DNA from 2 places in the Brevibacterium sp. K11IcPPYGO002 genome. Region 2 is predicted to be linked to the other one. Evidence: predicted binding sites of a transcription regulator. Region 2 holds the regulator's gene; the other holds the start of a gene.
The links. Region 2 encodes HrcA, which represses chaperone genes, less so after heat shock. Its sites were predicted from a motif close to TTNGCACTCGNNNNNNNCGAGTGCNAA; they were not measured.

Region 1 (4,399 bases), 1.2 Mb from region 2:
TGAGCGAGCTCGAGGTGGCCGTTTTGGAATTCGAGCGGCGGTGGTGGAAATACGGTGGCGCCAAGGATCACGCGATCCGTGAGCGCTTCGACATGTCCGCCACCAGCTACTTCCAGATACTGAACTCGCTTCTCGACAACCCTGCAGCACTGGCCAGCGACCCCATGCTGGTCAAGCGCCTTCGCCGAATCCGCAGCACGCGGCAGAGCGAACGCGCCCAAGCCCGCGTCTCGAGGTAGACATGACCGACGAATTCGACGAGATCGAGCCCGGCCGGCGCAGCGGTGCCCATCGACAGGAATCCGCGGCGTCGTCGAACATCGGTGCCATCTCGCTGGTCATCATCCTCGCCCTGGTCGCGGTCCTGCTGGTCGTGGCCGCCATCAACATCATCTTCTCCTCGATGGGCAACCCCGAATCGAAGATCGCCGATCCTCCGGCTTCCGAATCAACATCGGCCGAACCCTCGCCGAGCGAGAGCGAAGTCAGCGTCGCAGACGACTCGATCACCGTCGACGTCCTCAACGGCTCCGGCGTCTCCGGCGCTGCGAAGAAGTTCTCCGAGGCGGTCGAAGAGAAGGGCTGGAAGCTCGGCCAGGTCGGCAACTACTCGACGAATCTCACGGATTCGACGGTGTACTACAACGGCGAAGAGAACGCCTCGCAGGCCAAGCTCGTCGCCAAGTCGCTGGGAGTCTCGGCCACGGAGGCCTCGTCCGACTTCGAAGCCGATATCACCGTCGTCATCTGTTCGGACATCGCCGACCGCGGACCCGAGCCCAGCGAAGGCGGGGACTCGGAGTGACCCGACGCGATTCGGTCGCGCGGCAATGAGACTGCGTCGGCTGGATCGGTTCGGTCTCGATCGCCTCGGCGATGGGGGTATGAGACGGGGACGCCTCGGTCGCGGTTGGGCATAGGGCGGTCGGCCGTCTCGGCGAATTCCTGACCGAACGGTCTGATTCCATTCTTAGCGATCCCCGCTGTGAACAGGGCAGAAACCCTTAGATAACGAATCTATAACAGTGCTGAACCGCTCTAGGTGGGATGCGCGCCTGCGGTAGAGTTGCAACAGCTAGGCAAGCACAGCACCTTGTGTTCTATTCGTGCTTCACCGAGATAATTCTCTAGAGGTCAATGAGAGAAGTCGCGGGGTCAGTTGAGTTTTACTAGCTTCCGTATCTCAGGTGGGGTCATCTGACCGCGGCTGCGATGCGGGATTTCAATGGCACTGCACTGTATGGAGAAGTAATGGCACAAGGTACCGTCAAGTGGTTCAACGCTGAAAAGGGCTATGGTTTCATCACCCTCGAAGGCGACAACCAGGACGTGTTCGTTCACTGGAGCGCAATCCAGATGGACGGCTACCGCTCTCTCGAAGAGGGCCAGCAGGTTCAGTTCGAAGTAGGAGAAGGACAAAAGGGTCCTCAGGCGGAGTCCGTCACCCTCCTCTGAGACTGGCTGCTGTCAGCACAGTTTTCTGATCCGCTGCGGCGGGTGGTCGGAACGGCTTTCGGGCCAACCGGCACCAACCGCACGGGGGAAGCGCCGAGCAGGCAACTGCTCGGCGCTTTTCAGTGCCCGCGGCTTCGAAATTCATATGCGCCGCTCAAGATCACCTCGTATGAATCTTGAAGCCGTTCATGCGAACTGCTCGGGGCTGCAGGGCGTTTCGCGCTGGGCCGAAATGACCTCTTCGCCTTCCTCCGGCGCCCAGAACTCGTGGCTCGCACCTTCCCATGCCCGTCATGGCCCGTCTTGGCGGGCAATGAATATTTGCACTCGCATGGGGAGAGTGCTAAATCTAGTACTGGTGAAAACCGATGGGTTCCCACCAGTCGTCTCGAGAGCGTGGTCCATATGTGGAATGGAACATGCGGACACACTCTCTGCCGTCGCGGGCGCTGACGACTGCTCTGGATTCCCACTCCACTCCATCAGGGAGGATCTAAGCCGCTATGGCAAAGATGATTGCATTCGACGAAGAAGCTCGTCGAGGACTCGAAGCTGGCCTCAACCAGCTTGCGGACGCGGTCAAGGTGACCCTTGGACCCCGCGGTCGCAACGTCGTGCTCGAAAAGCAGTGGGGCGCACCGACCATCACCAATGATGGCGTCTCCATTGCCAAGGAGATCGAACTCGAGGACCCCTACGAGAAGATCGGCGCTGAGCTCGTCAAGGAAGTCGCCAAGAAGACCGACGACGTCGCAGGCGACGGAACCACCACCGCTACCGTGCTCGCACAGGCTCTCGTCCGCGAAGGCCTGCGCAACGTGGCAGCCGGTGCTGATCCGCTCAGCCTCAAGCGCGGCATCGAGAAGGCCGTTGAGGCCGTCACGAACGTCCTGCTGAACAACGCCATCGACATCGAGACCAAGGAACAGATCGCCGCCACCGCAGGCATCTCCGCCGGAGATCCCGCCATCGGTGAACTGATCGCCGAGGCCATCGACAAGGTCGGTAAGGAAGGCGTCGTCACCGTCGAGGAGTCCAACACCTTCGGGCTCGAACTCGAACTGACCGAGGGTATGCGCTTCGACAAGGGCTACATCTCCGGTTACTTCGTCACCGACACCGATCGCCAGGAAGCTGTCCTTGAGGATCCCTACATCCTCATCGTCAACTCCAAGATCTCGAACGTGAAGGACCTGCTGCCCGTCCTCGAGAAGGTTCAGCAGTCCAACAAGCCGCTGTTCATCATCGCCGAAGACGTCGAGGGCGAAGCCCTGGCCGTCCTGGTGCTGAACAAGCTCAAGGGCACCTTCAAGTCCGTGGCCGTCAAGGCTCCGGGCTTCGGTGACCGTCGCAAGGCTCAGCTCGCCGACATCGCCATCCTCACCGGTGGCCAGGTCGTGTCCGAGGAAGTCGGGCTCAAGCTCGACAGCGTGACCACCGACCTGCTGGGCACCGCCCGCAAGGTCGTCATCACGAAGGACGAGACCACCATCGTCGAGGGTGCAGGAGACGCCGAGGAGATCGCCGGACGGGTCGCTCAGATCCGCGCCGAGATCGAGAACTCGGACTCCGACTACGACCGTGAGAAGCTGCAGGAACGTCTGGCCAAGCTAGCCGGCGGTGTTGCAGTCATCAAGGCCGGAGCCGCCACCGAGGTTGAGCTCAAGGAAACCAAGCACCGCATCGAAGATGCCGTGCGCAACGCCAAGGCTGCTGTGGAAGAGGGAATCGTCGCCGGTGGCGGCGTCTCGCTCATCCAGGCGGGCAAGGCCGCTTTCGCGGACCTCGCACTCTCCGGAGACGAGGCCACCGGTGCCAACATCGTCAAGGTTGCCATCGAAGCCCCGCTCAAGCAGATCGCCACGAACGCCGGCCTCGAAGCCGGTGTGGTTGCCGACAAGGTCGCGAACCTCGAAGCCGGATTCGGTCTCAACGCCGCAACCGGTGAGTACGAGGATCTGCTGGCTGCCGGCATCAACGACCCGGTCAAGGTGACCCGCTCTGCCCTGCAGAACGCCGCCTCGATCGCCGGTCTGTTCCTCACCACCGAGTCGGTCGTCGCCGACAAGCCCGAAAAGGCCGCCGCAGGTGCAGACGCAGCTGCCGGCATGGACGGCATGGGTGGAATGGGCGGCATGGGCTTCTGATAGCCACCGCTCGTTCGATCGGCCGTGCCGGTGCCCACAAGGGTGCCGGCACGGCCGTTTTCGTGCTCGGACTCCTGGGCCCCGGCCCGACGGTCAGATCGTTCACGCGGACGTGACCGCTCGTCGTGAGTCGGCGACCGTCATCGCCGAGGATACCCACCGACCCGTTGTTCAGAATCCTCCGCCCGCATAGGCTGTCGGTATGACCTTCACCGGCACCGATGCCTGCGGAAACAGTCCGAAGAACGTCTTCGTCGCAACGTTCGAAGAGAATCTCTTCAACGGCGACCGAGACGCGCTGACCGAGGGGATAGCCGACGACTGCGTCCTCCAGATCGTCCACCCCTCCGAGGTCGAGACCCACACCGGTCGGGGAGCCGTCGTCGAGGCGCTGCTGAAACTGTCCGCTCATTCGCCGGAGGTCGGCCACCTCGAGGCGGCGATCACCCACGGCAAGGCCGCAGCGGCGTGGGGATACTGGCAGGCCGAGGCGGACGGCGACGACCTGCGGCACTTCTCGCACACCATGTGGTTCACCACGCACAAGGCGCAGGACTTCGGGCAGCTCCGGATCTTCCAGGTCTGAGCCGGAAGATCAGGGCCCGTCCAGCCTGAGCCAATTCAGAAGGGAACCGACCTGCAGTCGTCAGCGCTCAGTCCCAGGGGTTGTCGCGGCGATGACGGCGCTGCCCCCGGCCCCGGTCCCTCTCATCGCGGCGGGAGATCTGCCCGGGAGAGTACGGCGGATGAGACGGATGCGGCGGCTGCAGGCCCGTACCGAAGTCGGCTTCGTAATC
Region 2 (4,399 bases):
TTCGTCGTCGAGCGAGTCCGGGGTGAGGACGTCGACGGTGATGAGCAGGTCGCCGCGAGTCTCCGAGCGCAGGCGGGAGGCGCCGAGTCCGGGAAGTTTGACGACGGTGCCGGACTGGGTGCCGGCGGCGATGGTGAGGTCCTGAGTGCCGTCGAAGGTCTCGAACGGGATGGTCGCGCCCAGGGTCGCTGCGGTCATCGGCACCGAGACCGCAGCCCGGAGGTTGTCGCCGTCGCGTTGGAACACGTCGTGGCGGGTGACCATGACCTCGACGAAGAGATCACCGGCGGGTCCGCCTCCGGGACCGACCTCACCCTGGCTGCCGAGCTGGATGCGGGTGCCGTCGGAGACTCCGGCGGGGATGCGGATCTTCATGGTCCGCTGCTTGCGCACGCGTCCGTCGCCCTGGCAGTTGAGGCAGGGGTTGGGGATGACGGTGCCGAAGCCGTGGCAGGAGTTGCAGGTCTGGTTCGTGACCATCTGGCCCAGCAGGGTCCGCGTCATGCGCTGGACGCTGCCGGCGCCGTGGCACAGCGAGCAGGTCTCGATCTTCGTGCCCTCCTGCGTGCCGGCACCCGAACAGGTGTCGCAGACGACCGCAGTGGTCACGTCGAGATCGACGGTGCCGCCGAAGGCCGCAGTCTTCAAGTCGATGTTGACGCCGACGAGGGCGTCCTTGCCGCGCTGCGTGCGCGGGATCGGGCCTCCGGCCTGTCCGCCGCCACCGCCGAAGAAGGTCTCGAAGATGTCTCCGAATCCGCCGAAGCCGCCGCCGGCGGGGAAGCCCTGACCGTTCTCGCCGCCGCCCATATCGTAGTTGCGGCGCTTCTCCGGATCGGAGAGCACATCGTAGGCCAGTGAGATGGCTTTGAATTCGTCTTCGTGACCGGGATTGACGTCCGGGTGGTACTTGCGTGCCAGCTTCCGGTACGACGACTTGATCTCAGCCGCGGAAGCGTCTTTGGACACTCCGAGTGTTTCATAGTGATCGGCCACAGAAACTTCTCTCTCCCTGACGTAGTGGTCTTCTCTGTTCGTGGTGGTGGCTGCGCTGCTGCGCGGTGCTCACCGGTTGTGTGCTGCCCGACTGCGGGCACCCCTGGTCGTCGTCACTGCACCGGCCCTACCCTCGGTCGAGGATCGAGGACACGTACTTCGCGACGGCACGGACTGCCGAGATCGTCGTCGGATAGTCCATCCGGGTCGGGCCGAGCACCGCCAGTCTGGCCGACGAACCCGCGTCATGACCATATTCGGCGGCGACGACGGAAGTCGAGCTGAATGATTCGTGAGTATTCTCACGCCCGATGCGCACGCTGATCCCCTCATGGTCTTCGGCCATCGAGGTGAGCAGCCGGAGCAGGACCACCTGCTCCTCGAAGGCCTCGAGGATCGGGGCCATCTTCTCTCCGAATTCGCTGCCGGAACGGGCGAGGTTCGCAGTTCCGGCCATGATGATGCGTTCTTCGCGGGTCGCGGCGACGAGGTCGACCACGGCGGCCCTGATCTGTGTGAGTCCGGACTCGTCACGCCCAGCCGCCTCACTCGATTCGGCGGCGACCGCCTCGGCGGTGGGAGCCGAACCGAATACCTGCGCAAGCGTGCGCCCGGCGAATTCGGCATTGATCTGGTCGCGCAGCCCGCGAACGGCGTCCTCGTCGAGCGGGGTCGGGGTGATCACTGACTTCTGCTCGACCTGACCGGCGTCGGTGATGAGGACGACGAGGATCCGGCCGGGGCCGAGGCCGACGATCTCGACGTGTTTGATGCGCGCCCGCGACACCGTCGGGTATTGGATGAGCGCCACCTGGCGGGTGAGGCCGGAGAGCACACGGACGGTGCGGTCGAGCATCTCGTCGAGATCGACATCGCCGTCGATGAGTTGGAAGATCGCGCGGCGTTCAGCCGTGGTCAGCGGTTTGAACTCGTCGATGCGGTCGACGAACATCCGGTAGCCGAGATCGGTGGGGATCCGACCGGCCGAGGTGTGGGGTTGGGCGATATAGCCTTCTTGCTCGAGCTGGGCCATATCGTTGCGGATCGTGGCCGGGGAGACGCCGAGGGTGTGGCGCTGGACGATCGCCTTCGATCCCACGGGTTCGTTGGTGGCGACGAAGTCCTCGACGATGGCGCGCAGCACCTGTGCACGTCTGCTGTCGTTCATCGCGGTTCTCCTCTCCGTCTCTTCAGCCGATCGCGGTCCCGTGCCGATACTTGGCACTCCTTGAGCCTGAGTGCCAATTCTACGCTTCTCGTCCCCGGAATTCATTTCTGGGGTGACCTGCGGGTCTGCGCGCCTGCGGGACCGTCCTTGATTATGGTGGGTGCCCGTGAATGCTTTTGATCGCTATGGCCCCGATGTGCTCTCCGGTTCCTCGCCGTCGTCGCACCGTCCGAAGAAGTCCCGCCAGGTCGAGCTCGGCCTGGGCATGGTTCTCGAGGATGCGATGAGCGGCTATGTCGGTGCGGTCGTCGGTGCGGAGAAGACCACGGCCGGTGTCGTCGTCAAGCTCGAGGACCGCGTCGGCAAAGTCCGGGCCTTCCCCTTGGGACCGGGTTTCCTCCTCGAAGGTCAGCCCGTCGATGTGCAGCTGCCGAAGAAGAAGGCGCAGCAGCCCGGGCGGACGGCTTCCGGGTCTCGCGCCGTGGTCGGGGCGAAGGCCCGGGTGGCTCGTGGATCGCGGATCTGGGTGGAGGGCAAGCACGATGCCGAGCTCGTCGAGAAGATCTGGGGCGATGATCTGCGCATCGAAGGCGTCGTCGTCGAACCCCTGGGCGGTCTCGACGACGTCGCCGACAAGCTCGCAGCCTTCGGTCCGGATCGCGACCATCGGGTCGGTGTCCTCGCCGACCATCTGGTGACCGGGACGAAGGAATCGAAGATCGCCGAGGCGATCCGTGCCGATCCGCGCTACCGCGATGTCGTCCATATCATCGGCCACCCCTACGTCGATATCTGGCAGGCGGTGAAGCCCCATGTCGTCGGCATCCGGCAATGGCCGGTCGTCCCCCGCGGTGAGGATTGGAAGACGGGAATCCTCCGTCGCATCGGATGGCCGCACGCCGATCATCGGGACGTCGCTCGCGGCTGGGTGCGCATCCTCGGGAAGGTCAGCACCATCGCCGATGTCGAACCGACGCTGTCGGGTCGGGTCGAGGAACTCATCGATTTCGTCACCGTCGGCTGAGTGACTTCGGTGGTGCCGCGCGGTGGCCCGCGGTGGTCACGCGGATCTGTCGACGTGTGCCGAAACTGTCACAGGAGTGAGGCTTCCCCGACATCCTCGGGACACCCGGCTCGGATAGTGTGAATGGCAGACGTTCTTCGAAAGGATCCCCATGTCGCACCACCCCGAGCAGCCGGGCAGCCGGCCGATGCCGCCGAACTACTCACAGGCCTCCGGCCCGCAGCAGCCTTACGCGTCGCAGGGCCGGCAGTATTCTCAGCCGCAGACGCACAGTGGGCAGCCGGGATATGGTGGGCAGCCGGGGTACGGCTCACAACATTCGTTCGGCGCACAGCCTGGATATGGCGCGCAGCCTGGTTTCGGCATGCCGCAGATGCACAACCCGGCGATGTTCGACTCCCGCTCTCTGCCCGAGCAGGCGTACGGACCCGGCTCCGAACAGTTCTGGATGGCCCCCGAACCCGATCGGACCACGGCTCTGTGGACACACCTCGGCGCGCTTCTCTTCGGCTTCATGCCGCTCATCATGTTCCTCGTGAAGAAGGACGAGTCGCCGTTCGTCCGCGAGCATTCGCGTCAGGGGCTCAATGCGCTGATCACGAACACGATCGTCACCGTCGGTGCCCTCTTCGTCTTCGGCATCCTCGGTTTCATCCTGGCATTGGTGACCTTCGGGATCGGCATCATCATCATGTACGCAGCGTTCATCGTCCCACTGGTCTACTGCGTCCTCTACATCATTGCGGCCGTCGCAGCGAACAGGGGCGAGGGGTATAAGTTTCCGCTCACCTTCAACTTCGTGAAGTGACCATCCCCCGTCATCCCGCGCACTCTGGGACAGCCCGCTCTCCCTGGGTTAATGTGGAGTGATCGCACACTCTGAAGGGACTCTCATGTCGGACAACCCGCAGCAGCCGAGCAACGGACAGTCACAGCCGATGCCTCCGAACTATTCCCCGCAGTCGGGCTCGCAGCAGCCGTATACCCAGCAGCCACCGCAGGGTTCGCAGCCGCAGCAGAGTGGTCCGGCCCAGTACGGCTCTCAGCCGCCGAACCCTCAGCAGGGATCTCAGCCCGGATACGGCTCGCAGCAGCCCTACGGCGCTCCCCAGGGACAGCCGCAGGCGGGATACGGTTTCCAAGGAGCATCCTCGGCGCAGTCGGCTGCCGCCGGTGTTCCCATGGGAGCAGAACTTCCGGATGCCGCCTAC

Region 1: a site for HrcA is predicted at 1,776-1,802, ahead of groL (chaperonin GroEL). Genes of this name have one in related genera too.

The regions. Positions count from the first base shown of each region.
Region 1 covers NZ_CP131929.1:3,437,022-3,441,420, reverse strand. Annotated here, with positions in the region: gene QYM46_RS15855 (DUF3263 domain-containing protein) at 1-239, shown strand, start outside; gene QYM46_RS15850 (LytR C-terminal domain-containing protein) at 242-805, shown strand; gene QYM46_RS15845 (cold-shock protein) at 1,252-1,455, shown strand; gene groL (chaperonin GroEL) at 1,959-3,602, shown strand; gene QYM46_RS15835 (hypothetical protein) at 3,805-4,188, shown strand; gene QYM46_RS15830 (DUF1707 SHOCT-like domain-containing protein) at 4,256-4,399, opposite strand, start outside.
Region 2 covers NZ_CP131929.1:2,241,928-2,246,326, forward strand. Annotated here, with positions in the region: gene dnaJ (molecular chaperone DnaJ) at 1-996, opposite strand, end outside; gene hrcA (heat-inducible transcriptional repressor HrcA) at 1,124-2,164, opposite strand; gene QYM46_RS10265 (DUF3097 family protein) at 2,325-3,188, shown strand; gene QYM46_RS10270 (DUF4870 domain-containing protein) at 3,340-3,996, shown strand; gene QYM46_RS10275 (DUF4870 domain-containing protein) at 4,082-4,399, shown strand, end outside.